DNA from 4 places in the Ketobacter nezhaii genome. Region 4 is predicted to be linked to each of the others. Evidence: predicted binding sites of a transcription regulator. Region 4 holds the regulator's gene; each other region holds the start of a gene.
The links. The regulator sigma-54, encoded in region 4, starts transcription at its own class of promoters, with help from an activator protein. The targets are predictions, from matches to a motif close to ANTGGCATNNANNTTGCTNT.
Positions count from the first base shown of each region.

Region 1: FT643_RS00375 (DNA translocase FtsK) is a predicted target of sigma-54. The motif match lies at 4,863-4,882, and genes of this name have one in related genera.
Region 2: FT643_RS02040 (flagellar hook-length control protein FliK) is a predicted target of sigma-54. The motif match lies at 2,884-2,903, and genes of this name have one in related genera.
Region 3: glnK (P-II family nitrogen regulator) is a predicted target of sigma-54. The motif match lies at 2,678-2,697, and genes of this name have one in related genera.

Region 1 is NZ_VRKW01000001.1:80,503-88,311, reverse strand. Features, by position in the region: gene clpA (ATP-dependent Clp protease ATP-binding subunit ClpA) at 1-500, shown strand, start outside; gene infA (translation initiation factor IF-1) at 582-800, opposite strand; gene FT643_RS00395 (arginyltransferase) at 1,022-1,735, opposite strand; gene aat (leucyl/phenylalanyl-tRNA--protein transferase) at 1,807-2,532, opposite strand; gene trxB (thioredoxin-disulfide reductase) at 2,630-3,583, opposite strand; gene FT643_RS00380 (alanine dehydrogenase) at 3,755-4,822, shown strand; gene FT643_RS00375 (DNA translocase FtsK) at 4,945-7,326, shown strand; gene lolA (outer membrane lipoprotein chaperone LolA) at 7,360-7,809, shown strand, end outside.
Region 2 is NZ_VRKW01000001.1:444,768-452,576, forward strand. Features, by position in the region: partial or broken gene fliM (flagellar motor switch protein FliM) at 1-115, opposite strand, end outside; gene fliL (flagellar basal body-associated protein FliL) at 133-636, opposite strand; gene FT643_RS02040 (flagellar hook-length control protein FliK) at 1,104-2,828, opposite strand; gene FT643_RS02045 (DUF4404 family protein) at 2,955-3,218, opposite strand; gene FT643_RS02050 (PAAR domain-containing protein) at 3,384-3,659, shown strand; gene FT643_RS02055 (type II secretion system protein) at 3,710-4,525, opposite strand; gene FT643_RS02060 (pilus assembly FimT family protein) at 4,532-5,074, opposite strand; gene FT643_RS02065 (type II secretion system F family protein) at 5,075-6,244, opposite strand; gene FT643_RS02070 (type II secretion system protein) at 6,248-6,784, opposite strand; gene FT643_RS02075 (GspE/PulE family protein) at 6,838-7,809, opposite strand, start outside.
Region 3 is NZ_VRKW01000017.1:58,923-66,731, forward strand. Features, by position in the region: gene speE (polyamine aminopropyltransferase) at 1-233, shown strand, start outside; gene FT643_RS20405 (DUF4124 domain-containing protein) at 276-740, opposite strand; gene FT643_RS20410 (ammonium transporter) at 900-2,138, opposite strand; gene glnK (P-II family nitrogen regulator) at 2,228-2,566, opposite strand; gene FT643_RS20420 (accessory factor UbiK family protein) at 2,901-3,167, shown strand; gene FT643_RS20425 (PA2779 family protein) at 3,341-3,751, shown strand; gene FT643_RS20430 (PA2778 family cysteine peptidase) at 3,759-4,751, shown strand; gene FT643_RS20435 (YifB family Mg chelatase-like AAA ATPase) at 4,801-6,297, shown strand; gene FT643_RS20440 (group I truncated hemoglobin) at 6,341-6,784, opposite strand; gene FT643_RS20445 (DUF3034 family protein) at 6,790-7,671, opposite strand; gene FT643_RS20450 (putative bifunctional diguanylate cyclase/phosphodiesterase) at 7,704-7,809, opposite strand, start outside.
Region 4 is NZ_VRKW01000001.1:856,512-864,320, reverse strand. Features, by position in the region: gene mgtE (magnesium transporter) at 1-748, opposite strand, end outside; gene FT643_RS03755 (HPr family phosphocarrier protein) at 907-1,179, opposite strand; gene rapZ (RNase adapter RapZ) at 1,366-2,217, opposite strand; gene ptsN (PTS IIA-like nitrogen regulatory protein PtsN) at 2,214-2,666, opposite strand; gene hpf (ribosome hibernation-promoting factor, HPF/YfiA family) at 2,695-2,982, opposite strand; gene FT643_RS03735 (RNA polymerase factor sigma-54) at 3,130-4,755, opposite strand; gene lptB (LPS export ABC transporter ATP-binding protein) at 4,955-5,680, opposite strand; gene lptA (lipopolysaccharide transport periplasmic protein LptA) at 5,685-6,221, opposite strand; gene lptC (LPS export ABC transporter periplasmic protein LptC) at 6,202-6,789, opposite strand; gene FT643_RS03715 (KdsC family phosphatase) at 6,786-7,334, opposite strand; gene FT643_RS03710 (KpsF/GutQ family sugar-phosphate isomerase) at 7,359-7,809, opposite strand, start outside.

The DNA of each region.
Region 1 (7,809 bases), 780 kb from region 4:
ACGGGACTTTGACAGATAATAATGGCCGCAAAGCCGATTTCCGCAACGTAATTCTGGTGATGACCACCAATGCCGGAGCGGATTCTGTTAGCAGGGCCTCGATCGGCTTTACACAGCAAGATCACAGTAGTGACGGAATGGAGGCACTTAAGCGTATGTTTACACCTGAGTTCCGTAATCGTCTCGATACCGTAATCCAGTTCAAAAACCTGGATATGAGTGTAATAAAAGGTGTGGTGGATAAATTCCTCACCGAGTTGCAGGCGCAACTGGACGATAAGCGAGTAATGCTGGACGTTGATGACAGTGCGCGCACCTGGTTGGCAGAGAAAGGCTACGACAAAGACATGGGCGCTCGTCCGATGAATCGCTTGATTCAGGAAAAGCTAAAGCGACCCCTGGCTGAGAAAATACTCTTCGGTGAGCTTTCCGAAAGCGGTGGAACAGTCCATGTTCACGAAGAAGCAGGGGAGCTGATTTTTGATACGGAACCCGCCTGAAACACGCTTTCATAAATAGTGACAAGCAAAATAAAAACGAGCCGTTTCAGGCTCGTTTTTATTTGAACGCCAATTGAGAGGTTAGCGCACGCGGTAAGTGATGCGACCCTTGGATAGATCATAAGGGGTCATTTCAACTTTAACGCGATCTCCGGTCAGAATGCGAATATAGTTCTTGCGCATCTTTCCCGAGATATGGGCCGTTACCACGTGGCCGTTATCTAGTTCCACCCGGAACATGGTGTTAGGAAGGGTTTCAGTTATAGTCCCTTCCATTTCAATGGAATCTTCTTTCGACATCCAGTGATATCCTCTCAATATCTCAAAGCGTGTAAATTTCGGGTTCGCTACTTTCACGAGGCGTGAATTCTGCCGTAAAAGTTGATATTTATCAAAGTTAAAGTGGCTTTATTGTCGGATTTCTACAATAGTTCGCGGACGTAGCGGGGTTTGAATTCTAGATTTTTTCTATATATTGGACTTAACCTGTTGATAAAAAACAATTTGGTTGCTTTGTTTATCTAGGTGGAAACAGAAATCCAATGATTGTTCACATACATTTCTAATGGGCTATATTCGGTTTTGTATTTCATTTTCTGGCAGTCTTTGATCCAGTAACCCAAATACAAAGCCGGTAGATTCCTATTTCGACATTCCTTTATTTGCCAGAGTACTGCCATTACGCCCAGACTGCGCTTGGCATTCTGGGTGCAATAGAAGGTGTACACTGCGGACAAGCCATTTTCCATTACGTCGGTTACCGCCACCGCGACCAGCTTGTTGTCTTGATCTCTGAATTCATAAAAGCAGGTGTTGCCCCAATCGCTGAGCAAGAAAGACTCATATTGTTCTGGCGTGGGTGGGTACATGTCACCATCATTATGCTTTTCTTCAATATAGCGCGCGTAAAGATCGTAATGTTCGTCTTTAAAAACCGCTTCAACTCGCTGAATTGTCAGATCTTTGTTCTTATTCCAGATGCGCTTGTGTTTGCGGGAGAATTGATATTGCTCAACAGGTATACGGACGGGAATGCAGGCCGAGCATTGGCGGCAGTGGGGGCGATAAAGGTAATTTCCGCTGCGCCGGAAACCAACCTCGGACAATTCGCTGTAGAGATTATGATCCAGATTCGCCTTGGGATCAGCAAACAGGGTGATTGCATCATTCCGGGGCAAATAACTACATTGATGCAGTGGTGTTACAAAAAATTTTACAGCTGCGAGATCAGTCATAATCCTAATGGTTTAAGCCTTTGTTTTCAGACTTCTTACAGTATTAAACGAATTAAAATTTGTTTCCAGTCTCAGCTTACAGAATATTTCCATCGAAGCTCCCATTTTGGCGGGCGTGCAGTTAGTAGCTTAGTAAGTGGGGGCACGTTGGAAGACAGATAGGATTTGAACTGACTGCGTTTAATAGGTCGTGCCCCCAGACTGCTCAGGTGGGGATTGCCAACCTGGCAATCAATGATTGGGAAGCCCCATTGCTTGAGTTGGCCTACCAAATGAACAAATGCAATTTTAGATGCATTGTCAGCCCGGCTAAACATGGATTCGCCGAAATAAAGAGTGCCCAAGGCAATGCCATAAAGGCCGCCTACTAATTGGTCGTCGAGCCATGTTTCTACGGAGTGCGCGTATCCTAAGCTGTGAAGGTGCATATAAGCCTGGATCATGTCTTCAGTGATCCAGGTACCCTCGCTGTCGCGTCGGGGCGCTGCACAGGCGCGGATCACGGATTCAAAAGCCTGGTCCATGGTGACGTTGTATTTGCCTTTGCCCAGCGTCTTGTGCAGGCTTCTGGATATGTGCAGTTCTTGGGTAAACAGCACGGTGCGGGGGCTGGGTGACCACCAGAGAATGGGCTGGTCATCGGAATACCAGGGAAAAATTCCCAGTGAGTAGGCTTCTATCAATCGCTCCGGTCGTAGATCACCGCCTGCTGCTAGTAAGCCATCCGGGTCTGCGAGCGCGTGCTCGATCGGTGGGAAGCCTTGGCTTTCATAGTCCAGTACAGGGATTTTAATCATGGCGCAGGGCAGGGTAAAACGTGATAAGGGAAGGGGCTGATACCAGTAATATTACAGTACTCCAATCAAGCCCCGTCCTGCTCAAGAAAATCAATGGTTAGTTGTTTTCATCCAGGAATTTTTCAGCGTCCAGTGCAGCCATACAGCCAAATCCTGCTGAGGTGATTGCCTGACGATAGACGTGGTCGGTTACATCGCCTGCAGCAAATACGCCTTCGACGCTGGTAGCCGTGGCGTTACCTTCAATGCCGCTATTAATTTTTATATACCCGTTTGCCATATCGAGCTGCCCTTCGAAAATACCGGTGTTGGGCGTATGGCCTATGGCAATAAACACACCCTGTAGGTCGATGTCCTTGGTCTCACCGCTGCCTACACTTTTTATCCGCATGCCCGTCACGCCCATGTCGTCACCCAACACTTCGTCCAAAACGTAGTTCAATTCCAGAGTGACGTTGCCGTTGTTGGCGCGCTCCATTAGCCGGTCCTGTAATATTTTCTCTGAGCGGAAGGTTTCGCGGCGGTGCACGACGACCACTTCTTTTGCAATGTTAGCGAGATATAAGGCTTCTTCTACTGCCGTATTCCCGCCGCCAATGACAGCCACTTTCTGATTACGATAGAAGAATCCGTCGCAGGTGGCGCAGGCGCTCACACCTTTGCCTTTGAATGCTTCTTCCGAATCCAGTCCCAGATAACGGGCGGAGGCACCGGTAGAAATAACTAGAGCATCACAAGTGTAGGTCGCGCTGTCACCATAGAGGGTGAAGGGGCGTTTACTGAGATCCGTTTTATTGATGTGATCGAAAATAACTTCTGTTTCAAATCGCTCAGCATGCTGCTTCATGCGCTCCATTAACTCAGGGCCCTGAACGCCATCCTGGTCGCCAGGCCAGTTGTCCACATCGGTAGTGGTGGTCAATTGGCCGCCTGGCTGGATTCCGGTGACCATAACCGGATTCAGGTTAGCACGGGCTGCATAGACTGCAGCGGTATAACCGGCGGGGCCGGAGCCGAGGATAAGTAGTCTGCAATGCTTGGTTTCGCTCATGAATCGGGCTTCCGTTATAGATGGCTGTGAGGGTCTGCCATATGAATCAAATGTGGAACTTATACTGATTTACCGTGCCTTTAGCAAATAGTTCCTCTAAATCAGCGGTATAGCCTTTGACTATGTGCTAATAGTGTATTTGCAGGTGGTGTTTTTAACCGGAGAGAGGCAATGGCTCAACAGTTGAAAGTTGGCATACCCAAAGAAAACAAACCCATGGAGGGCCGTATCGCACTGGTGCCTCATGCAGTGAACGAGTTGGTACAGCAGGGCGTACCGGTGGTAGTGGAAAGTGGAGCCGGAAAAAAGAGCGGGTTCAGTGATTACGAATACAAACAAGCCGGAGCGGTGATAGCGGATTCCGCACAGCAGCTGTACGCCGCAGTTGATCTGATTGTGAAGGTGAAAGAGCCAATCGCCCAGGATCTTGCCCTGCTCGAATCCAGGCATCTGTTGTTTTGCTATCTGCATCTGGCCCCCAATCCGGATCTGGCTGCAGCGTTGTGTGACATCGGGCTGACCGCTGTCGCATTCGAGACCGTGCGAGAAAATGGCGGTTTGCCCTTATTAGCGCCCATGAGCGAGATTGCAGGCCGGGTAGCCGTGCAGGCAGGGGCGCATCTTCTGCACAGTTCAATGGGAGGGCGGGGGGTATTGCTCGGAGGCGTTACCGGAACCGCAGCGGGTAGGGTCGTTATTATCGGCGCCGGAGTTGCAGGTCAGAATGCCGCTGCGGTGGCTGCTGCCAGTGGAGCACAGGTGATCGCTTTTGACCGGAGCGCCGAAGCACTCAAATCCATAGAAAGGCTGGCGCCCAATATTACCGGTCTATACGCGTACGCAGGGGCGATAGAGCAAGCATTACAAACGGCTGATTTGTTGGTTGGGGCTGTGCTGATACCCGGTCAAAAAGCGCCGCATATCGTGACCCGCGAAATGGTCCGCAAGATGCCTCGTGGAAGCGTGATTGTTGATATTTCGGTTGATCAGGGCGGCTGTATTGAAACTATCCGTCCAACCGACTACCGGGATCCAGTCTATGTCGACGAAGGCGTGCTACACATGGGCGTTACCAATCTGCCGGGAGCGGTGCCCAAGACAGCGTCGGAAGCCCTCTCCGGTGCGCTGTTACCCTTTGTCGGTCGGCTGGCGATGGAAGGGGTAATGGCTTTTCCTGCGTTAAGTGACGGAATCAACGTTTCCGGAGGTAAGATTGTGTTGCCGGCTCTGTTAGAATGAGCGCCACGCAAAGCGATCCAAACTTAAAGTGGATTTACTGAATGTCGTGCAAATTGCTGATATTACGTTAAAATCAGTATTTTAGCTTCCAGATTTATAGACCCATACGGCAGGAATTTTGTTTGAAAAAAGCTCAGACACAACGACAGACGCCACCCGCACCTTGGATTGAGGTGCTGGTCAAAGGGGTGCGCGAAGGCGCCATGATAGTGCTGTTCTTTTTGTCCATCTATTTGATCATTGCGCTTATCTCTTTTGATCTCCAGGATCCGGGTTGGAGCAGTCTGGGCAGCGGTCGCAGTGTGCACAACCTGGGTGGCAGAGCCGGGGCGTGGAGTGCGGATGTTCTGATGTCGCTGTTTGGTTACCTGGCCTATTTATTCCCTTTGCTGATTGCGTATCGCGCCTGGTTGGTGTTTCGCGATGCAGGCAAGCCCTGGAACTGGCTGTTAGCCGGTTTGCGGCTCCTTGGTTTTATTATGACGATGGTGGCAGCCACTGGCTTGGCTTATATCCACTTTGATGTTGTTGACGGCACACTACCCCATATTGATTCTGCAGGGCGAAATTCGGCTGGCGGAATACTGGGAATCGAAGTGGGTGGCGCCGCATTACATGCCCTGAACGCCCTCGGTTCAACCCTGCTATTGTTAGCCTTATTCCTCATCGGGCTTACTATTTTCACGGATGTTTCCTGGATTAAGGTAATCGACGGCACTGGCAAGCTGACATTGGGTTTTATCGATTTTCTGGCTAATCTGCGCAGCCGATGGCAGCAAAGCCGCGATGCTAAGGAAGATGTGGTATCCAGGCGCGAGCAAGCGAAGGCTGCTAAAGCGCAGGAAAAAGCAGCCAAAAAAGCGCAGAAGGAGCGCCATGCTGCACTGAAGAAAGAACAAGCCCAGCAGGAAAAACGCAAAGCCCCGGTTATCGCATTACCTAAACCGAAAAAGGTTGAGAAAAGTGCCAGGGCAGAAAGAGAACGCCAAAAGAGTCTATTCGATAATCCGGTATCCGGAGAGTTGCCAGCGATTGCGTTACTGGATGCCGCGGACAAACAAAACAACCGGGGCTATTCCACAGAAACACTGGAAGGCATGTCGCGTTTGCTGGAAATCAAATTGCGGGATTTTAATGTCGAAGCGGAAGTTGAGAACGTACTGCCGGGGCCGGTGATTACCCGTTTTGAGATACAGCCGGCAGCGGGTGTAAAAGTCAGTCGCATTACCAACTTAGCAAAAGACCTGGCGCGCTCTTTGGCGGTAATCAGTGTGCGGGTGGTGGAAGTCATTCCGGGCAAGACGGTGGTGGGAATTGAGATTCCGAACGAAGATCGCGAGATGATCCGGCTTAGTGAGGTGGTATCGTCTTCCCAATACGACGAAGTGAGTTCGCCTCTGGCATTGGCGCTGGGCAAGGATATCTCCGGCGAACCGGTGATTGCGGACTTGCAGAAAATGCCCCACTTGCTGGTGGCGGGAACGACCGGATCAGGTAAGTCAGTGGGCTTGAATGCGATGTTGATCAGTATGTTATTCAAAGCGACGCCAGATGAGCTTCGCTTGATTATGATCGATCCAAAAATGCTGGAATTATCGGTTTACGACAATATTCCCCATTTGTTGACCCCAGTTGTAACCGATATGAAAGAAGCGTCCAATGCGCTGCGCTGGTGCGTTGCGGAAATGGAGCGACGCTATCGCCTGATGGCGGCAATGGGGGTACGCAATCTGGCCGGGTTTAACAAGAAAGTAAAGGATGCCATTAAGGCGGGTGAGCCGATTGATGACCCGCTGTTTAAACCGGACCTGGATTGTCAGGAACCGGAGCAACTTGAGGTGCTGCCCTTTATCGTCGTGGTTGTAGATGAATTTGCGGACATGATGATGATCGTTGGTAAGAAAGTAGAGGAGCAAATCGCCCGGATAGCGCAAAAAGCCCGCGCAGCCGGCATCCACCTTATATTGGCGACGCAAAGGCCGTCGGTAGATGTGATTACCGGTTTGATTAAAGCGAACGTGCCTACTCGAATGGCTTTTCAGGTGTCATCCAAAGTGGATTCCAGAACCATACTGGATCAGGGTGGCGCTGAGCAGCTGCTCGGACACGGGGATATGTTGTATTTGCCTCCGGGAACCGGATTGCCGGTTCGGGTTCATGGCGCTTTCGTAGCGGATGAGGAGGTGCATCGGGTATGTGATGATTGGCGTCGGCGCGGTCAGCCTAATTATTTGTCAGAAATTCTGGAAGGCAACCATGAAGCCGGTCCCGCACCGGGGGACGAAGCCGCAGGTGGGGGAGATTCGGAATCCGATCCGCTTTACGATCAGGCCGTTGCCTTTGTACTGGAGTCCCGTCGGGCTTCGATCTCATCCGTTCAACGAAAATTGAAGATCGGTTATAACCGCGCAGCCAGGATGATCGAAGCGATGGAAGACGCAGGTGTGGTAACAGAAATGGGTACCAACGGTCAAAGAGAAGTCATCGCACCGTCCTCACGGTGAACCCGGATAAATTATCAGAATGGAAATTTACTAATGCAAACCAATTTCTTTTTGCGCTTGTTACAACCCGTAGTGTTCAGTTTGTTTTTGTCTTGGTTGACCGTTGCAACGGCGCAAGCAGCGGATATTTCACCAGAGAAAGCCACCCCGAAGCTGATTGAATTTCTGAATGGGATACAATCAATGCAGGCTTCTTTTGAACAATGGGTCATGGATGCCAAGCAGAACGCGCTGCAGAATGTGACGGGGGAGATGTGGGTTCAGCGGCCGGGCCAATTTCGCTGGGATACCGCTGAACCCTATCCGCAGACAATAGTCTCTGATGGTTCTGTTTTATGGATATTTGATGAGGATCTTGAGCAGGCGACCAAAAAGACCCTGGACAGGCAGGTTGGAAATACACCGGCATTGTTGTTAAGTGGTGACCCTGCCAAAATCAGCGAAAATTTTACCGTAAGTGCGTATCATTTTGATGATACCGAT
Region 2 (7,809 bases), 410 kb from region 4:
CATAGGACTGAATACCACCATCCGGTTCGTCACCGCCGGTTTCTATGTCGCCGTCATCAACCCCGTGTAACAGAGCATCAATTTCGTCTTGTGATAATAAATCCTGAACTGCCATGGCGCGCTGTCGTTACCCTATTGCATCACAAAATTAGTAAACAGAACCTTTTCAATTCCCGGTTCACCCATTTCTTCTGTCAGTATTCGCTGCACTTCTTCCAGCACACTTTCTCGTACTGCTTCTTTTCCTTCCGGTGTCCGTAATACTTCAAAATCCTGTGCCCCCAAAATCATCACCAGATTGTTGCGAACTAACGGCATATGGGCTTGTAATGTTTCGACGACGTTCTCGTCTCGAGTCATTACCGAAATACTGATCTGCACGTAACGTTGACGACCTTTCCATTGATAATTCACAACGAAGGCGGGTTTCAAATCAAAATAAATGGCAGGCTTCTGAACCGGCTCTTCGGTTTCCACCGATGCGTCGCCGCCCTCATCAGAACCGGAAAGCAGGAAATAGGCAGCACCACCACCGCCTGCCAAAATAACAACCACTGCAATAATGATGATCAACATCAACTTTGACTTGGGTTTAGCTGCCTCTTCATTATTATTTTCTTCTTCGTTGTCTGCCATAAACCACCCTGCCGATTGCGCGCCCGATACTTGCCACCAACGGGACACTATTCACTTTATTCACTCTCGTAAAACCTGTATAGCAAGCCGCATACCAAAAAATATTTATCATAACTTTCAGCTGGTTAACTCACCTGCACTGGATCACATCGCAATCCCGCCAAAAAAATGGCCTGCAATAAGCAGTTTAGTCAAGAATTCCGGACACGCCTGTCAAATTCCTGCCAAGTGTCAGAAATAGCTAATAAAAATTTTTACCACGGATTTGAAAGAGAGTTTCGCGGAACCCATATCGAGGGGAAGATTAAAAACAGAAAAAATAGGTGAGGCAGATTTCATCCTTCTTGCGAAGGGCGAACTCCGCCCACTTACCAGGGCCGGACTGAACTGATGTTGCGCGGGCTATTCCGGGCTTGGCTGGCCGGGCCTGACCAAAGGTCTGTCAGCAAAGGATTCAGGTCAGTTTGTTAAGCGTAATAATCCACAATTCCCACCTGCTGAACAGACACCCGCTCAACGCCGGTATCGGCGGCGGCGACTGACTCGTGGTGCTCACTGCGACCCTGCTGTTGCCGATCCTGACGCTGCCCGGATTGATGGGTACCCTGGTCGCGCACATCGGCGTTGCCCATCTCGATTCCGTTTTGGTCCAGCATTTCCCGTAACTTAGGCAACGCTTGTTCAAGCACATCCCGGGTTTGAGCAACCTGGCTGGTGAACACCACGTGAGCCTGATCTTTTTGCATCGATACTTTGACATCAATCGGCCCCATGTCGCCGGGGCTTACTTGTATCTGCGCAGATTGAATCTTACTGCTTACCATCATCATTAATTTCTGGCCCATTTCCCCAGCCCATTCTTTCTGGTTCATGGGCATTGGAATTGACGTAGCCAGCGGCTTAACCGCATTAGTCTGTAATCGGCTTAGCTGATCAACGCTACGCTGGAAGGTACTGCCTTTTGTTGCATCTACAGCTTCACTGGCTTTGCGTTGGAAAGGGGAAGCGCCTTCTTTGGCGGGCTTTTCAAGGGATTTCGCCAGCGCTGCAAGCCGCTCCTGCACCGGGCTTAACAACGTACCTTCATTGTTGGTAGCGGCTTTTTTGACAGTATCTGATTTCGATGCCTCTAGTGCATCGGTAATTTTCTCGCTGGCTTCGGAGAACAAGTCCGCGCCAGCAATATCCGGGTTATTCTGCGCGATGGTATTTGCAGTATCCGTTTTCTGGGGGCTGGCATTGCCATTCATCGTCAGGTTTACTGTCGCGGCCTGACTGGCCTTTTCCGTGGACGCGGCCTGAGTTGCGGGTTGAGATTCCTGTGCCGGATTAGCCAGTACTTCTTCAATCAACGCTGCAGCATCCGCCGTTTTGGAATCGGCACCCCCCTCTACACCGGTATCACTATCCTTAGAAGCCAGATCCTGCTGCACCAAAAGTTCCGTATCCACCCATCTATCGCCATCAGCATCAACATGCGAGTCATGGCCCGACTCCGACAGCTCGTTAGCAACCTCCATCTCGGTCGACTCATTGGCTTCTTCAACAGCGCTGATACCGGCTTTTTCAGATTCAGTGTTGGCTGTTGCTTGCGCGTCTGCGTTGGCTTCTACACCTACTTTAGTGTCGGTGTCGGTTTCGGAACTGGAATCAGAACCGGTCCCTTCTGTATTGCCTGCCAAGGAGGAGGCCTCACCCGGTGCGGCAGGTTGTTCCGCTTCTGACTCAGCCGTGACCGCTTCTGTGGCCACCTCTGTATCGTCCTTGTGCCCGGCTGTGCGGGCCGTCTGATCCGCCGTCTGCTCGGCTTTTTCTGCCGCGCGCGCGTCTTTCCTGGACTCACTATCCAGCTTTTTCTGCTGCCTGTCCTGCAATGCGGCCTGTTGCTGACGTTCTGCCTGGGCTTGCTTCGTAGCCTGGTGCTTTTCTAAACGTTGTTGATGACGGTCCGCCGGCAATGAATTGCCGCTTTCCGCCGGCGTGCTTGCCTTTTTTGACGCAGATGAAGACTCATTATGGCGTTGTGAACCCGCTGAAGGTGTTCGCCCAGCGCTTTGTTGGGTGAAGATCTGATCAAACGATTGATCACCCCGGCCAACGTTAAACAGTTGATTATCCAGGTTAATATTCTGAAATGACGATTTTGCCGTCGTCGCCTTCAGAGTTTCGTTTGAACCATTTTCCGTGCGCATGAACGCCCTCCTTCAAATACTTCGCGAATTGCCGCATTTTTATGTATTTAAAAGGAGAGCAAGGGCTATGCCATTTTTAAACTGGTTGTCGATTTGTTGGGAATGCATCGGTAGCGAACGAAAAGTCTAGAGACCAATTCCGTTTAGGGTGGTAATGATCTGGGATATCACCCGGGCCATCACGGGATGTTCTTCTTCGTACTGGATAACCCGTTTTTCCAGTTCGTCCATAACCCCTTCTTCCCAATGCTCTCGGGATTCGTTCATCATCAGCTCAACCCGGACCGCGAGCGCATGAAGTGCTTCCTTATCTTCCGCTTGAAACTGTCCGTCTTTATCCAATCGAGATCTGAGCTCGGCAACCGCATCTTTAAGGCTGTCTTGTGGCATAAATCACCTCGGTCAATGTGCATTTCAGCCTGCAGTATACGACATAAGCGATGGCTAAACAGAGCCGGACGCCATTTCCCGCCACTTTATAAAAAATAGAATATTTTTACGGTGCGGGTGTCTTTATAGAATATGTCTTAAAACCATGTACCTCAGGAGAACACTATGCCCCTCGCTGCCCGCTTTGGAGACCTGCACATTTGTGGAGTACCACCCCACGTGGGTGGCCCAGTCATGCTTGGAGATTTGACCGTGCTGATTGAAGGGCTTCCGGCTGCCCGTATGGGCGATGTGCTGCTGTGTGTCGGGCCACCGGATATTATTTCCCTGGGGAGCACCACCGTTATGATCGGTAACCTGCCTGCTGCTCGTTTCGGCGATACCACGGCGCATAACGGTACTATGGATCTGTGTTCACTCACCGTCACCATCGGCGGCTAAATACCAGCCCGGCACCCCATTGCGAGATCAGAGCGCATGGCTTGGCGCGCTTAATTCTCGCAGTAGGTAATCACCCCTACCTCGACAGGGCTACCGCCGCAATAGGCCGGTGCAGAAACAAAGTCAACCGGGCTATTCGTTTCCTGGCTCTCAGCGACCTTCATAGAGATAATCCAGGGGTTTGCGTTTGAATCTACCACTTCAAAATAAAAGCCCCCCAATCCATGCAGACTGCCCCGATTGCACACCGCCTGGGGTAATAACATGTACCGCTGGCTATTCGCTTTAAAACACTCCGGCTGTTCCACCTCAAAAGGCGCACTGCCACCCACTCCGTCGTCTGTCAGGGTAACAGTGGTGAATTCGTAACTTTGGGCGGCTCGCCGCGGCTGGGAAACATAGTGTACCAGTACCGGATTGCCCTCCGCGGTGTCGTCAAGGCGGGTTGATGTGGGCAAATAAGACAACAACATATCCGCATTTTCGCCAGCCCCGACCGGGAACAGAACCGTCACTTTGAGCACTCTGCCAATGTCGTCGTCTTCCACACAGCTGAAACTGAGGGTGACATCGGCCATCGCAATATAATTTGCTGGAAATGCATCGGCATCGACTAACGTCTGCATCAAAAACTCGCAGTCGTTCTCTTCCTGGTTCGGCCAGACATTATGGGCGGTACTGACATAATAGGAAACCGATGCATTGGTTATCGACAGGATATCCTGCGCCAGTGCCTCAACGGTATCCCGCTGCACTTTCTCGAGTTGATGCTGAATAAAATAAAGCACCACGACTGAAATCAAAGCCACTGACACCAGTACTTCGACCAGGGTAAACCCGGTGTGTGTTTGCTTCTTCAGTGACATTAAACGCTACTTCTCTTCTTTTTCATTCATGAACTGGTGAAGGCTGTGTGCCGCCAACAAACCCCGTGCTGCATCCGGGATCACGGTATAACGCACTGACTGAAAATTATCATCCGCGTCGTTGGCAATGGAACGGGCGGCAGCCGGAAACTGAATGGATTGGAATCGCGCATCGTCCATTGAGAACGAAACAAAAACAGTATGCGGCCTTACCCTAATATCGAAAAAAGTGCTCTGGGGCCTGTCCAATATTTCGCGGGTCGTGTCCAGATCCCCCAGGATATCCCAAACGTCGCTGCCCTTATTGGCGTTCAGAAACCTGCCGAGATTCCCTTCGTAAATTCCCACATCCTCACTCGAACGACGGGCAAACTGGATAGTGGTGGCAATCACTTTGGCCCTTTCTACCGCCTCACGCGTTCGCTGAATTTCAAAGCTTTCCGCTAAGGAATACGACAATAAGACACCAATCACCGACACCATCAGGATAACGGCGACCAATTCAACCAGGGTCAAGCCCGCTTGTGACGCCCGCTTTAGAGACGGCATTTAGCCCCCGACATTGGAGGCAGCTCCGGCCAACGGCAAATAGAAACCCAGAACAGCCATAACCGCTGCGGACACCATCAAGGTAAAGCCAATACGGGACAAAAACTTTGAGATCTGACGGCTGGTGTGTACATTCTTCAGATGCAACGTTTCTTTTACCGCGGTCAGCAAAAAGTCCTGCTGCTCATCATCCACTTCGTTAAACACTTGCATGGCTTCGATTAAGGAATCGTCCCACTCTTCTTCCGTTAATGCAGAACCTAAATCTTCCGATTTTGCCAGATGGGCATAGACACGCTGATACACACTGCGTAATTCCCCACGGCTGGCGTGCATTAATTCCGCGATAATTTCTGAATCCACATAACCAGCCACCTGCAGCATTTCATAAACGGAAATAAATTCGATGGAGCGTTCTTCTATCCGCTTGCGTTCCATTAAATTGAACAACGGCAAGCGCTTTAGCAGTGCCCACACATAACGGCGATAAAACAAACCCAACACGAAAGCAATGGGGAAAATCCAGCCATAGGATTTAGTAAATTGCCCCAGGCCCATCAGAATATTGGTAAAGCGGTTCGGTTTGATAAAGCCGGATGAGCCGGTGCCCATCAGGGTTTGAAGTGAATGATCCAGAAAGGCCGGCACCAGAAAGAAAAACGCCAGCCCGACACAGATATAGACAATGCCGGTACGTAGCTCGGCACTGACTTCGGATTTGATTTTTTCACGAGCTAACAGGTATTGACCGGAGCGTCTTAGTGCCGATGAATAGTCCCCTGCTTTCTCCGCCGCCCGCGCCATCAATACCGCGAAATGGTCGAAGCGAAACAAATCCAGATAGTCCGCCAGACTTTCACAGCCCTCAAGTTTTTCTTTATCAATTTTGATCCAGCGATTTTTCGTTACCAACTGCTCAACGCTTTGCTTGGCGGTTTTGCCGCTGGATAAGGAGCTGCTCAACGACTGTAAAAACAGCGCCTGGTTTTTGCGGTCCGGACCCGGGGGTTCCAAGGCGAAGGCGATCTGCCCCAGCACATCTTCGCGCACGGTGATAATTCGCCGCTCGGGAATACGGGAATGCCAGCGCGCTTCCTCGCGGGTGCCGGCCTCAATTTTTATTGAGGCCTGTTCGCCTTTGGAGTCGAGATATTGGACGACGTAGTGCATGGGTCAGGAGCAGCTGTAGGTGACAGTTAATCCAGTAGCTTCGTCACTGGTCACACTGATTACTTTACCTACATCGGTCAAATTGAACTCCATGTCTTCAATTATTTCTTTTGAATTTTGCCCACTAACCGGGTATTCAATGATGACTAATTTATCTTCGTATTTTACAGACCAAAAATCATCCCAAGGTGTGGTCGGTGCCAATCCTCGTAGAACCAACCTTTTCTTCATTGCAGTTGCATCGGTATCACCCGTCAATTCAGGTAAGTCTTCGTTTGAGCCTACATTTACGTCATCGAACCCCCGACAACTGCCATTATGCCGGGAACGATAAGAAGAAATAGCCCCGGGCACATTCGAAGCCAGGAACGCCGTCGCCAAACCGACCTTGGCATCATCCGTAGATTGGTTTATCTCGATAGTCACATAGATTGCGATCATGGCAATAATCGCAACAACTGCAATCAATTCCACCAGGGTAAACCCCTGCTCCCTTTTCTTCAGTGTGTTTAAAGTCCTGTTCAATCGCATGCTGCCCATGGTGGATCCTCAAAAAATAATTGGCGGATAAAAGAGTGAAATAATGCTGATTACTAAGCTCGTTCAATCATCGAATCTTCAAACGTTTTTTCAAAGTTGTCTTCTGCCGGTTTGCTGTGACTATCCCGCTTGACGGTTTCCGGCTTCATGCCCCAGCTCACCGCTTTCTGGTCAGTGGATTTGCGGTAAGCCCGGGCAACCCGCAGCGGATTGATCCTGGATTCCAATGCTTCCAGGGTGGTGACGCCTTCACGGACCAACCGGATACCATCATGCCAAAGATCATCAAACTCATTCCGCCGGGCCTGATCACGCCGGATTTCATTGGACGGAACACCTTCTATGATCTGCAACTCAGCGTCCGGCTCGTTCATAAATAATTCGCACACTAAATGCCGACCGGTGTAGCCATAATTACAGTATTCACAACCTTCTTTATTAGACACCACCGGCACTAAAATTCCGGGGGTTTTCAACTCGTTAACGTGTTTATATTTGGCCCAGAGTTCTTGTGACTGAGTGATCGGCACCATGGTTGAGCAATGCTTGCAAACCCGGTTTACTAAGCGCTGGGCAGTGACCGCCATCAGATTCTCTGCCAGCAACGCATTATCTAATCCCAGATTGCGCAGGCGGTTAATAGCACCGTGGGAATCGTTGGTGTGCAGCGTGGTCAGCACCAGATGACCGGTCATACTGGCGCGCAACGCCAGCTCTGCGGTTTCTGCGTCCCGGATTTCCCCCACCATGATCACGTCCGGATCATGGCGCAGCAGCGAGCGCAGTGCTTTGGCAAACCCCATGTGCTTGGTGACCTCCAGGGAGGTAATACCGTCCAGCTGGTCTTCCACTGGATCTTCGATACTGAAAATGGCTTTTTCAGGAAAGTTATCCCGTATATCCCGCAGGATTGCTTTGAGTGTGGTGGACTTTCCGCTGCCGGTGGGGCCGGTCACGATGAGCATGCCGTTGGCGCGGTGCCCCAGGCTCCGCAACTGCTCCACATGAGCTGTACTTAAGCCCAG
Region 3 (7,809 bases), on a different contig from region 4:
ATCAGGACATGCGCTCAGCCGGCTTCAATCAGTGCCAGACATTGCCGTTCCCGCAGCCTGTTTATCCTACCGGATGGTGGTCCTGCACGATGGCCAGCCCGGTGGGTTCGGTTTCAATTTTCAGAGATAAAGAAGCCGCCAACAAAGGTTTTACAACGGATTATTACAACCTGGAAATTCATCGCGCAGCATTGGCAATGCCCGAATTTATGAAGCGATCACTAACTTCGTAGAGCAGACACTGAAGGCCCACCCCCTCTGATGGCTGGCTCCGGCTAGCCATTTGTACAGTGATCGTTGTACTGCTTCTGCAATTCGCTTAAATACTGCGAACTTTCAGCTTCGCTCATGTAGCGCCGGCTGCCATCGTCGTTCTCTTCAAAAAACTGTGTCCCGGGCTCGTAATAGGAAAGCCGCTTGGAAAACTTGGCGCATTGTTTTTTACGCTTTTCGATTTTTGCCTGCTCGTCTGCCCTGATTTTTTCCTTCGCCAACCGCTCATCTTCCAACACCTGGGTAATGCGTTGCTGGCGTTGTCTTTGGGCATCCGCAAAGGCTTCATCGGATTGGGTTGGCTTCGGCGCTTCCGATTGGGGCAGATCCAGCGCTTCTACCTGATCCGACTGGGGAGCTTGATCGCCAAAATGAACCCGCCCGTCATCATCCACCCAACGATAGACTTCGGCTTGAGCATTGACCACCAATAGCAGGCTGACCCATGCCAATATTGTAATTTTCACCAAATTGCTTCCTAAATGTACATGTGAAACTGAACACTATAAAAGCAATTATAGCCTGTCAAATAATGAGCAGAAGAACAATCCAAAATAATACAAAGCAGATACACAATGAAAAAAGGCTCCCTAAGGAGCCTTTCTTTGTAACAACACGGTCAGCGACTATTTACCGCTACTGACAAACTCGGGATACGCTTCCATGCCACACTCTGACAGATCCGCACCCTCGTATTCTTCCTCTTCCGAAATCCGGATACCTAGCACGGCTTTCAAGAGTCCCCAAACGATCATGGAGGCGACGAATACCCAGACAAAGATCGTCGCAGCACCGATTAACTGGCCCGAGAACGACACATCGCTATTAGTCAGAGGCACCAGCAACAGACCCAACAGACCACAGGTTCCGTGTACTGAGATCGCACCGACCGGGTCGTCAATCTTCAGCTTATCCAGGAACAGGATACTGAACACAACCAACACACCACCGGCGGCACCAAACAGAGTAGCCTGCAGGGCAGTGGGAGTGGAAGGCTCAGCCGTGATAGCAACCAGGCCAGCCAGCGCCCCGTTCAATAACATGGTCAGATCCGCTTTACCGAACAACAGACGGGCGGTAATCAGGGCAGCAACTGCGCCGCCGGCTGCTGCGGTGTTGGTATTCAGGAACACCATGGCGACCGCATTGGCGTTAGCAATATCGCCCAGCTTCAGAACCGAACCACCGTTGAATCCGAACCAACCCATCCACAGAATAAACGTGCCCAGGGTTGCCAGTGGCAGGTTGGCACCGGGAAACGCATGCACTTCACCGTTAGGGCCGTATTTGCCTTTACGTGCGCCCAGCAGAATGACACCGGCTAAAGCGGCAGTCGCACCGGCGAGGTGAACGATACCGGAGCCTGCAAAATCTGAAAACCCTAGGTCACCCAGATTGTAAATACCAAATACATCAGCGCCATTCCAGGTCCAGGCACCTTCCATCGGATAAATGAAGCCAGTCATAACAACCGCAAAAGCCAGGAAAGCCCAAAGCTTCATACGCTCAGCAACTGCGCCGGATACGATCGACATGGCGGTTGCTACGAACACCACCTGGAAGAAAAAGTCGGATGCGCCGGAGTAAATAGAGCCTCCTTCAAAGCCGTCTTCGCGAGCTGCAAAGTCGCCCAGAACCGAGGTCACGTCGACATCAGCTATGCCGGACAGGAATAGGGATCCGTCGTACATAATGTAATAACCACACACCAGATACATGATGCACGAGATGGCGAACAACGCCACGTTCTTGGTTAGGATTTCGGTTGTATTCTTCGATCGGACTAAACCGGATTCGAGCATGGCGAAGCCTGCTGCCATCCACATAACAAGTGCGCCGCACACCAGAAAATAGAAGGTGTCCATCGCATATTGGAGATGAAAAATTTGGTTTTCCACGGTCTTGCCTCCGCAAAATTAGAAAGTAATAGGCATGGATTTTTAAGCTTTAAGTGTTAGATCGCATCAGTTCCCGTTTCACCGGTACGAATGCGAATTGCCTGCTCCAATGGCGTAACAAAGATTTTGCCGTCACCGATTTTGCCGGTGTTGGCTGCTTTGCTAATCGATTCAATCACCTGATCCAGCAGGTCATCGGATGTGGCAACTTCAATTTTTACCTTTGGCAAGAAGTCGACTACATATTCCGCACCCCGGTACAATTCGGTATGGCCTTTTTGACGCCCAAACCCCTTGACCTCGGTAACGGTAATTCCCTGAACCCCAATTTCTGACAATGCTTCACGCACGTCATCCAGTTTGAATGGCTTGATTACAGCAGTAACCAGTTTCATAGAACATCTCCTATTAATGCTCGAAAGCGAAAGTTGCTATGGTCCCGTTAATTATTCGCAATTCAGTGCAAACACCCAGCACGCTGCCCAATCGCGGAACATGCATTGTGGATAGCACAAACCATGCCTATTAGTATTAATTGCTTATAATCAAAGGGTTAACCATAAAACATGGCAAGAAAGTTGTCATGATCGCACCATTATAGCGCACCAAAATCAAGCACGCTGCGCTAAATAGAGGCTTCAATTTGGTGCAACCCACACCAGCATAGTGCCTTTGGCGAAATCCGGTTGCACCGTGATACACTCACGGCACCATCATGAAGGAGCCATCATGAACCGTCAGGAAAACTTAGTAAACCGAATTTTAGAGTTGATATCGGAGCGAATGCCTCAGGATATCGGGGAAATCGGCGCCGATCTGAAGCACAACCTGTCCGCCGTCATCAAAGAATCCATGTCCAAAATGGACTTGGTCTCCCGTGAAGAGTTTGACGTTCAAACCAAAGTTCTGGCCCGCACCCGTGCCCGATTGGAAGCCATGGAGAAGAAGCTGGACCAATTGGAACGCACGTTGGAAACGGGTGTCGAACAACAATAGCTCAATCAGCAAATGGACTTTGCGCCCTAAAATATAAAAAAAGTAACTTCCGTCGATACTTTACTCTGACGACATTTAGATAATTTTACTGACCTTTCCGAAAAAGAGGCCTCATCACAGAGCTTTGAGGCCGCTTTATGAAATTAATGTTGGCAACGGTAGAGGAGAATCACGTGAGTCGATTCAGTTCCACACAACGAAATATGGCGCGCCTTTTGATTACCATGATGGTATTAATCGGCTTTACCCACTCCACAGCTCAAGCGGCTTTTGTTAGCACTGGGCAGATAGTCGACCAACAACTGCTTTCCCACGACCGTCAACAATTGATATCGCGACTGTCGGAACCCCAAGCCGTTGAAACCATGACTCGTATGGGCGTCGACCCCGCAGTAGTTCAATCCCGAGTCGATAGCATGACCGCAGAAGAACTCACTGCCTTTAATCAGCAAGTGGAAGATATGCAAGCGGGTGGCTCCAGCGTCGTGGGTGTGGTAATACTGGTTTTCGTCGTACTGGTGGTCCTGGATTTACTGGGCACCACAAACATTTTCCCGGCAATCAAGCCAATCAATACTGACTAGGCGCAGTTTGAAGCCTGATATCAGCCTGGTGCTCACGGTCATGGTACTGCTGACAGCAGGCTGCTCCTTCAGCCCTCCCCTCACGCTGGATTCGCAACGAATAACCGGCCTGAATCACGCGGAAATAGCCGCGACCCCTTTTTTGTTGCAGGACGATTATCAATGTGGCCCCGCCTCTTTAGCCATGGTAATGAACTACTATGGCGCCGATATAACGCCGCAACGTCTGGCACCCACCGTCTTCACCCCCGATGCCAACGGCAGCTTTCCCGCCGAAATGGACGCGGCAATCCGCCGCCAAGGCTTTATCAGTTATCCCGTAAACACCCCGGAAGACCTGATGCTGGAAGTGGCAGCCGGACACCCGGTGGTCACACTTCAGAACCTCGGAGTCAGTTGGTATAAAAAGTGGCATTTTGCCGTCGTCGTCGGCTTTGACCTGGATACCCGCAGTTTCATTCTACGCTCCGGCGAGCATCCACGACTGATCACCGGAATGCGCTTGTTCAACACCACCTGGTTACGCAGCCAACGCTGGGGCCGCGTCATTTTACCCGCGCACCAAATACCGGCGACAGCAACGCCCTTAGCCTTTCTGAAAGCCGCGTCGGACCTGGAGGCAACCGGGCCGGAAGGAGCCGCATACCCGGCGTATGCCGCTGCGGTTAAACGCTGGCCGGAACGACCCATGACACAGTTTGCTATGGGCAATTACCTACTGCAGAAAGATAAGCCCCGGGACGCCAAAACGCGCTTCCTGGCGCTACTGAAGCTGGATCCTGAATTTGCCGAAGGCTGGAATAACTTTGCCTATACCCTGGACGCATTGGACTGCCCGACGCTTGCCGTGCAGGCGGCGCAATGTGCAAACAGGCTCAGCCCGAATACACCGGCCATTCAGAACACCCTTCTGGAAATGCAAACGGTGCTGGAAGGCGGCAAACAACCGGCTAGTCCTGTTCCGAATCAATGTGATCTGAAGCTGACCTGTCCGCGCTGATTTTTAACATGGTCGTGTCTATATGTAATATTGACTCAAGGATTTACCTTTGCCACTTGCCATCGTACAAACCCGCGCCCGTGTGGGTATGAATGCCCCTCAGGTAACAGTCGAAGTTCATCTTTCAAACGGATTGCCCGCCTTTAATATGGTGGGATTACCGGATGCAGCCGTGCGGGAAAGCAAAGAACGGGTCCGCAGTGCCATCCTCAATGCCGGTTTTGATTTTCCCCAACGCCGTATCACCATTAACCTTGCTCCCGCCGACTTGCCCAAAGACGGTGGCCGCTTTGATCTGCCCATCGCTGTAGGTATTCTGGCAGCTTCAGAGCAAATTGCCCTGGCCAGCGTCGAGCCGTTCGAATTTATCGGGGAGCTGGCGCTGTCTGGGGAGCTTCGTCCCGTGGAAGGGGTGTTGACCGCGTCCATTGCCGCCACCGCAGCAAAGCTGGGGTTGTTTGTTCCGCAGCGTAACGCAGCAGAGGCAGCACTGCCCGCCAGCAGCCAGATCTATCCATGCGATCACTTGTTACAGGTATGCAGTCGGCTGAAAAACCCCGCGTTGCTAAGCCCGCACCCGCGCTGTATGGACGTTGAAAACGATTTGTGGTCCCGCTATCCGGATCTGGCTGATGTAAAAGGTCAGCATTTGGCGCGCAGAGCACTGGAGGTGGCGGCCGCAGGCAAGCACAATTTACTGATGATGGGGCCGCCGGGGGCCGGGAAATCCATGCTCGCGGCCCGACTGCCGGGCATATTGCCGCCCATGACAGAAGCGGAGACCATGGAAACCGCCGCCATTCACTCTGTCTCGCAATACAACCCGAAACCGCTATTCCAACGTCCGATTCGGACACCCCATCATACCGCCTCCAGCGTTGCGCTGGCCGGTGGCGGCAGCAACCCCAAGCCCGGCGAAATTTCATTAGCCCATAACGGGGTTTTATTTCTGGATGAATTTCCTGAGTTTCCGCGCAAAGTGCTGGAAGTGCTTCGGGAGCCACTGGAGACCGGTGAAATTGCCATCTCCCGGGCGGCGCAGCAGGTCGTGTATCCGGCTAATTTTCAATTAATCGCAGCATTGAATCCGTGCCCGTGTGGCCATCCGAAACAGCCGCCAGAAGGTTGCACCAACCCACAACAATGTTGCAGCAAGTATCAAAGCAAACTATCCGGCCCGCTACTGGATCGTATCGATATGCACATCCAGGTCGATGCCCTGCCCATCAGTGATTTGCAAAAGCCGGAGCATGGGGAGTCCAGCGACGAGGTGCGTGATCGCGTGACCTGCGCGCGAGCGATTCAGTTGCAACGCCAAGGTTGTGCCAATCACGATTTGAACTCGAAACAACTGAATGCATTTTGTCAGCTGAGTGACGCCGATAGCGGCTTTGCGTTACAAGCCGTCAACCGGCTGGGCCTCTCAGCCCGAGGCTATCACCGAATTTTGAAGGTGGCCCGCACTCTGGCAGATCTGGCACAAGCGGAGCAGATCAGCAAAGTCCATCTGAGCGAAGCGCTGTCTTATCGGGCATTATTCAACTAGCGTTTGATTATCCGCCATGGTGATTTTCGATACCGGGTTTCACCTAATGGTAAATGATATCGGGCCTTAGCGGCGCCAGCCTGGACAGCAACTTATTCTGCGTCGTTTGGGGAATGCCGTGTTTTTCCATGGACATGATCAGTAGATCCACTGTGCGATTGAACTCGGATTCGTTGATATCCATATTGGCATGGACATCCAGCATAGAATCACCACTGTATTGGCAGGGGCCGTCACTGACTTCGCATATCTGTTCTATCAGTTTGCTGCGAAAACGATCCAGATCCGTCTGTTCAAAATGCTGCACAATCTGCTCATCGAAGCCCACCTCATAAATAAAACCATCAACAATCTTTTCGATTGCCGGTAACCCCCCCAGCTCGTCATAAAGCGTGGTTTCATTTTGCACCGACTGACACGCGGATAACAACAGCGCGCCTGATATCAGGATGGCCGTTTTCATAATGGCTTGAATTGTTTTTTTCATTCTGATCACCACAAATACCCGGTTAATGATAGATAGGCACCGCTTTGATCGTTCGCCCCGGCAATGGAACCCAGGTTGACCCAGGCACCGGTAATGTTGAAATGTTTATTGGGAATATAAGCCACAAAGACATCGTATGCGTCTTGCTCTTCGGCAAAACTGAGATTATCCGGCTTTTGCCGGTATTCGGCCCCCAACGCAAACTTGCGGCTGAGTAAAACCGCCAACGACCCTTCAGCCATGATTTCATAATCGTCATTGCGATCACCGCCGAAGCCCAACAAACCGAATTGATTGGCTTTGGTTGCGCGTAGCGTTGCATTCCATACCAGGTTATAACCAAATAACACACCCAAATGCGCCTTGGTGGCGGCGACATAAAAATCGGTACCGTGATCGCTATCGTCTGCACCCGCCGCCGTGGCAATAAAATCGTCCTGTAATTCCTTGTATTGAACTCCGGCACTGATCTGCGGCATCGACGAGTACACCACATCCCCGGCGATGCGGGCTTTCACACCCAATATCTGTTGGTTAATCTCGCGCTGGCCGAAGGGGATATCGCGCAGTTCAAACGTTTGCCGCGCCAAGCTGACTTCCACCCGGTCGTACAGGCTCACGCTGGCGCCAAACATTTGCAGACGGTAATCGTCCAGGCTGGCCCGGCTCATAAATACAGCGGACGCGGTTTCGTCGCGGGAATCGTAGCCACTCAACGTGGCCCAGGGCACCAAACCTCCCCCACCACTGCCTTCCACCTGCGTGACACCGGCAGTCTCCTGCAATTTGCCCTGACCGGCAAAGGCGGATTCGCCCGCATACAGACATAGCACGGAACACAGACACACTAAAATCGAAGGTTTTGCCGGGATAACGGGTAAAGGCATTCCAGAGTCCAAAAAAAGCCAACATTCGTTGATTATAGACCAGTCTTTTTAAGGCCTTGCGTTGTTGCGCGCTGGAGAGTGGGATCTATGCTCTGTGAATAATTATTTACCCAGGGCAGGACCTCTTTTGCAGGCAGC
Region 4 (7,809 bases):
CGATGGTGATCCGGCCCAAGAGCACGCCATTGTCATCGACCACCGGAGCCGTTACCCAATCTTCCCGTTCAAACATGGCCGCCACTTCTTTTGCCGGGGTTACGGCGGTTATTGCTTTGGCTTCATCCATGGCTTCGCGAACCAGCATGCCGGGATCTTTGATCAATAACTTGGTTAATGGCAATAAACCAACGAACTGACCGGCGCGGTTGACGACATGCAGATTGTCGGTGGTATCCGGCAGAGTTTCGTGCCTGCGTAAATAACGTAAAACAACATCGAGGGTGATGTCCGGCCGGATGGTGATAATGTCGATGTTCATCAAGCCGCCGGCGGTGTCGTCGGCGTAAGACAAAATAGTTTCGATTCTGTGGCGATTCTGATCGTCGAGCGATTCGAGAATCCGTCGCATTACTGTTTTCGGAAGTTCCTGCAACAGATCGGCGAAATCATCGGTATCGAAACCTTCTACGGCACTGATAATATCTTCTGTATTTCGGTGTCGCAGGAAATAGGCTGCGATCTCTTCGTTAAGATACTGAAGTATTTCCCCTTCATCATCTTTATCAATGAGCTGCCACAGCAAATTCCGCTCCCGCGGTGGAGAGGATTCGATGAGCTTGGCGATTTCTGCCGGAGACATACCCCGTAACATGCGTCGGACATCATCAAACGTACCGCTTTCAAGGGCGTCCAGAAAGGTGTGAAGATGATCTTGAATTTCAAGGCTGGAATGATTTATCGCCATTGATCATCTCCTGTGGTGGAATAGGGGGCCTGCTCTTTTTACAAGTCTAGTGTGACAATTCAAGAATCGTTAGGTTTGCAGTGGGGGTGCGGCGACATTCTAATGAATGCCCGGTGAATTGACCAGCATCGGAATGTGCCTTGGCGTTACTGGTCGAATTATTCGGCTTCGTCGAAACGGTTGTTGATCAGTGATTCAATGTCTGACAGGGCGTCTTCGGCGTCTTTGCCGGATACCTGAACTTTGAGTTCGCTGCCTTTGCTGGCCGCCAGCATGAGCACCGACATAATACTTTTAGCATCGGCTTCCTGACCGTTGCGGTTAAGCGTAATGCGGCTTTCATAGCGGGAGGCCGTGGCGACCAGTTTTGATGCTGCTCTGGCGTGCAGTCCCAATTTGTTGATGATCGTTATCTTTTTTTCCAGGTCCATACTAAATTACCGCACTTGATCCAGCTCAAACACACCCAGATAAATGTTAAAGGCTTGCAGACGAAATAAGTGACTGGGCCAATGGGTTTTGTTACAAAAAGCCGGATTAGGGCTCAACGTCCGGGGTCGCAATCGGGTGGAAACATTTAGCGTAGTGATAGGCTTTACCCAGAGGATTAAACCAGCTTATAACTCCCTGTGTCTAGCCTGCACATTAGGGAAATCTGGTTTGAATTGTTCGGTTAGTTTTTCGGTAATGTAAACCGAGCGGTGCTGTCCACCGGTACAACCGATAGCAATGGTCATGTAGCTGCGGTTGTTGGCAACAAATCGTGGTAACCACGCAACGAGAAAAGCGCTGATATCGTCCAGCATTTCCTGAACCTGCTCATGCCCCTGCAGAAAGGTTTGGACGTCCGGATCGCGCCCGGTTTGGCTGCGCAAATTAGGAATCCAGTGGGGGTTGGGTAGACAGCGGACATCAAATACCAGGTCTGCATCACCCGGAACGCCGTTCTTAAAGCCGAAGGATTGAAACAGCAAGGCCATGCCTTCGTTACCTGCACCGACCCGTTTTTTTATCAGGTCACGTAGCTCGTGAAGGTTGAGCTTGCTGGTATTGATAATCAGGCTGGCACTGGAAGCGACCGGATGCAGCATATCGCGTTCGCGCTCGATAGCTTCATTGAGCGTATTGGTATCGTTACTGATGGGGTGCCGGCGGCGGGTTTCACTGAAACGCTTTACTAAAACAGAGTCCATCGCGTCCAGATAAATCACTTCGCTGTCGATGCCCTCCGCGCTGAGGTCACGTAAAACATTGGGCAACATTTCAAGTTGTGTGACGCTGTTGCGGGCATCGATACCGATAGCCACTTCTTTAATTTGTGGGGATTTGCGGGAGGACAGTTCGACGATCAGGTCCCGCAATAAAGTCACGGGAAGATTATCCACACAGTAATAACCAATATCCTCCAGTACGTGTAATGCAGTGGTTTTTCCGGAGCCGGAGCGACCACTGATTACCACTAGTTTCATACCGGCGTTACCAGAGCATCGTAAATAGACTGTGAGGAATGCGCGGTACGAATTTCACGGCGTCGGCTGTCATCATTAAACAAGGTGGCGATTTTGGAGAGTAAATTCAGATGCTCATCATGGGCATCTTCGGGTACCAGCAGAAAAAAAAGCATATCCACCGGCTCCCGGTCGACGGAGTCAAAATCAACACCGGACTCCAGTTTGATGAATGCGCCGATGGCGTTGTTGCAGTGGCTCGCCCGGCAATGGGGAATGGCTATACCTTTTCCCAATCCTGTGCTGCCCAGTTTTTCTCGTGAAATTAATTTGTCGAATAATTCGTTCGGGTCCAGCTCGGGGCACTGCTGGGCGATTAGCCCGGCAGCGGTTTCCAGAACTTTCTTTTTACTTCCGCCGGAGACGTCTTCAAAGACTCTTTGCGGGTTAATAATTTCAGCCAGTTCCATATTTAAGTCTTTATTCCAGGTTAAAGAATTACCAACTTTTCATCTTTTCCTTATGCTTGACCACCTGACGATCAAGTTTATCTGTCAGCATGTCTATGGCCGCGTACATATCTTCAGATTCGGCGTTGGCAAACAAATCAGCACCTTTCACGTGAATTCGCGCTTCTGCTTTTTGTCGGTTTTTTTCCACACTGAGTATGGCTTGGATGCTAGTAATGTCGTCGGTATGGCGCTCGAGTTTCTGCATTTTATCGGATACGTAGTCTTTCAATGAATCCGTTACGTCTACGTGATGTCCGCTGATGTTAATTTGCATAGGCCACTCCTTTATCGTGGTTAGATTTTACTACAACCGTATGAACTGAACTCACCTAGTTGCGGCTTTTCCCGTTGCATCCGGTTTCGGACTAAGCGGTGTTTCGTCGAAACATCGCTTGGAAAACCTGTAAACTTCGACACGCGGTCAGACCAATCGTTTCCTTTCGTTGGAGGGCGGAATCATCATGGCCTCACGGTATTTCGCTATGGTGCGCCGTGCTACCTTAATATCCTGTTCTTCCAGTATGTTGGCAATTTTGCTATCACTCAACGGTTTTTTGGGGTTTTCGGCTGCAATCAGTTTCTTGATAATAGCGCGGATTGCTGTGGACGAGCATTCACCGCCGGAATTCGTGCTCAAATGGCTGGAGAAAAAGTATTTCAGCTCGAAAATACCCCGGGGGGTATGCATAAACTTTTGCGTGGTCACACGGGAAATCGTTGATTCATGCATGCCCACGGCTTCGGCAATGTCGTGTAGCACTAGCGGCTTCATGGCTTCTTCGCCTTGCTCCAGGAAGCCGATCTGATGTTCCACTATTTTGGTGGATACCTTGAGCAATGTTTCGTTGCGGCTCTGTAAGCTTTTGATAAACCAGCGGGCTTCCTGCAGATTGTTTTTAAGGAAGGTGTTATCGCTGCTGTTATCGGCTCGTTGTATCAGGGAGGCATAGTTGCCGTTGACCCTGAGCCGGGGAGTGGCATCGGGGTTGAGTTCCACCCGCCAGCGTCCTTTGTCCTTGCTGACAATAACATCGGGAATGACGTATTGCGTATCATCGGTTTCGATGCTGCTGCCAGGATAGGGGTTGAGTGACTGAATCAGGGAGATCGCTGATTTCAACCGCGCCTCAGACAGCTTCCCTTTGCGCATGATGGTTGCAAAGTCCCTGGAGCCGAGGGTTTCCAGGTAAGTATCAACCACCAGGATGGCGTCATCCCGGGAGGGCTCGGATTTGTCCATTTGCTTCAGCTGGATTAACAGGCATTCACGTAGGTCCCGCGCGGCCACACCCGGGGGATCAAACTGTTGGATACGGTGTAACACGGCGACAACTTCTTCCAGCGATATCGGCTGGCCTTCGTCGTCTTCGTCCGGTTGCAAGACAATGCCCAGGTTGTCGAGTTCTTCCTGCTGTAAGCGGATCAGGTCGGATATAACGTCTTTTTGTGCCAGCACGCTTTCCCTGATATCTTCAACGGATTGCGTCAGGTAGCCTTTGTTGTCTACAGCTTCTATTACCGCCATTGCTATCATCTGGTCAACATCGGACATGGTAGTCAGATTGAGTTGCCACATTAGTGAATCGTAGATGGATTCCGGTGCGCTGTTTCGGCTTTCATAGTCAAAATCATCGTCGTCTCCACCACTGCCGCTGCTGCCGCTGAGGGTGGAGCCCGAACTGTCGTACATGGTATCCCAGTCGCTGTCGACAGGAAGCTCATCTGATATTTGTTTACCTTCGAGATCGACGGATGCGTCTTCAGCGGATTGAGTGCTGTTTTCGCTTTTGACTTCGCTCGCCTGGGTGAAATCCGGCACGCTGTCGGATTCAGCCAGGTTGTCGGTTTTCTCTGTCTTGTTATCGGTCTCAGTATTGCTGTTGTCGTCACCGGATTCTTCGACGTCCAGCAGTGGGTTGGCTTCCAGTGCTTCTTGGATTTCTGCCTGAAGGTCAAGAGTAGACAATTGCAGCAAGCGGATAGCCTGCTGCAATTGCGGCGTCATGGTAAGGTGTTGACCAATTTTTAGCTGTAAAGTTGGCTTCATTGATACCCGTTTCGACTTCTATCAACTGCTTGAACGATGAAAAGCCACCATCCAATGCGCTTTCACCCGGATTCTGCTATCAATCATTATTGCTATAAATATCAATTGCTTAGCTGGATTGCACTGTAGGTCCTTCTAACTAATTGTAAGAGGTGTCGCGCAGCAAAGCAATTTACATGCCTGAAAATGCTTAGAACATTTACATCTGAAATTGATTTCCCAGATAAACCTCTCTGACTTTTTGGTTTTGAAGAATGAGAGAGGGCTCTCCCTCGGCAATAATATGTCCTTCACTCACTATGAACGCATTCTCACAAATATCCAGAGTGTCACGCACGTTATGGTCTGTTATCAGGACCCCGAGACCACGATCCCTCAATTGGCTTATGATCTGTTTGATATCCGCCACGGAAATGGGGTCAACACCGGCGAAGGGCTCGTCCAACAGAATAAAAGCCGGGTCGGTTGCTAGTGCTCGGGCAATTTCAACACGGCGTCTTTCTCCACCGGATAATGACATGCCCAGAGAGTCGGCGATATGGCCAATGTGGAATTCTTTTAATAGCTGATCGAGCTTTTGTTTTCGTTCCGCTCGGGACAAATCCTTGCGGGTTTCCAGAATAGCCATGATGTTTTCTTTTACTTTAAGCCGCCGGAAAATGGAGGCTTCCTGAGGCAGATAGCCGATGCCTTTCGACGCTCTGCCGTGCATGGGTAGATGTGTGATTTCGGTGTCGTCTATTACGATGCGCCCTTTGTCTTGCGGCACGATACCGATAATCATATAAAAGCAGGTGGTTTTTCCGGCCCCATTTGGACCTAGCAAACCAACAATTTGTCCACTTTCTATTGAGATCGAAACATCTTCGACTACGGCACGGCCTTTGTAACTTTTTGCCAGATTGGATGCGGTTAATCTACTCATTACTTTATTTCTTTTCCGGTGTTGGTTCGGCTGCAGCAGGTAATATCATTTCAACGCGACGCTTTATATCACCGGGTTTGTGGTCTTTGGTTTCGCCTTGCGCCTGCAAACGCTGGCTTTGAATTTCGTAAAGAATTTCCTCCCCGCGGAAAATATTATCTTCCTGGACAATGGATGCGCTTCTTTTTAGCAGTAATTTTTGATCGATCACCATGTAATCAATGCGTTTTGCTTTGGCAATCACTTCCGATTGGTTGGGTTCGGGCACCTGGGAAAAGAGGGCCGGCGCACCGTCTGCCATGACCTTATCCACTTTACCTTCAATGGTCTGGATGCTTAATTTATCCGCGACTATTTTGAGGGTACCCTGAATCAGGACAACGCTGCCGGTGTAGACAGCCATGCCACTTTTCTCATCAATCAGTGCTGTGTCAGCAACGATCTTTAGCGGTTTATTGCGGTCACTGTCCAGTGCCATTGCGGGAGCGGATAGCCACAGGCAAAGTAGGCACAGAAGACGGTTAAGATTTATCTGGTTCATAAATGCTGGTTACTTTTTCTCTTAAGGTAATGCGGTTGGTGTTCAGATCTGCTTCCAATCCGGTTGCTTCAATGTAAATACCACTTTGCCGGATGATAACGCGGTCGTCGGTGGTGGCGAAGGACTCTTTCGGTTTCAACAGCAGCGTCTCTGTTTCCAGGGTGGGGGCTTCTTTAAGCCCTTTTTCCGCAAAATTGATTTGTTTAATTACGACATTGCCGGTGAGGTGCAGTTCTTCACCTTCGTTATCTGAAACGGCCTCGGCGGAACTGGTTTGCCAGGTTGCGACCGTTTCCTGAAATAAGGTGATATCAGGGCGGATCATTAAGTTGCGGTCAGTCGCAAGATACTGGAGCATCGATTCCGCCCTGAGCTCGTATTCCTTGTTCCCGTCCTGGTCGAAATTGTCCTGCTTCACCGTGATGGCGGTAAGGTCGGGCAGGTCAACGTCGGAACTGATGACATCTTGCGGCGCGAACCACGCGTCCCATTTGTGATAGGTGTAGAGCGCGAGTACTGCAAGCGTAAGCAGGGTATTAAAAATAAAAATTTGCTGGCGGTTTTTCATGATTTAGGATCAGAACTATCGAGCAAGAAGCGTTGCTGTACCGCATCCAGGTGACCTTGAGCTGACATCAACCACTCACAAAGCTCTCTGACCGCACCTTCGCCCCCGTTCTTCTCTGTGATGATGTCTGCATGCTGGCGTATGATGGGCAATGCATCTGCCACGGTGACGCCAATACCGGCAAATTGTATCGCAGCTAGGTCTGGCAGATCGTCCCCCATATAGGCCACTTGTTCTGCTGTCAGGTTCAGCTCAGATAGCAGCTCTGCCAAAGCGCGTCGCTTGTCCTCTCGGCCTTGTATGACGTTGTCAATTTTCAGGTCTTTGGCTCGGCGGAGCACCAGTTCAGATGTGCGTCCGGTAATGATGGCGACTTCAACGCCGGTCTCGCGCAACAGGTTTAAACCCAGACCGTCCTTCACGTTGAAGGCTTTTATCTCATCGCCGAGACTAGTGAAATAGAGCCTGCCATCGGTCATCACGCCATCGACATCGAACGCAACCAACTTTATTTTCCGTGCTTTGCTTTGTAATTCTTCAGTCATTATGGTCTCGGGTAAAAACTCCGTTCACATTACCCCTGCACGCAGCAGGTCATGCATATTCAGTGCGCCGATCGGGGTGCCGCTTTTATCCACGACCATCAGTGCGGTGATTTTGCTTTTGTCCATCATGTTCAGCGCTTCCACAGCCAGAATGTGGGGGCTGATGGTTTTAGGGTTCGCGGTCATCACTTTTTCAATACTGGTGGTTTTTGTGTTCAACCCCTGATCCAGCATCCGGCGTAAGTCACCGTCAGTAAATACGCCGATCAACTTATTATTGTGATCGACGATGCCGGTCATGCCGAGCCCTTTGCTACTCATTTCAAGCAGTGCATCGCTGATGGTCACTGCTTTCGCAACCAGCGGGATTTTATCACCGCTGTGCATAATGTTTTCCACTAATAGTAGTAGGCGTCTTCCCAGACTTCCGCCGGGGTGAGAAAGTGCAAAATCGTCAGCGGTAAATCCCCGGGCT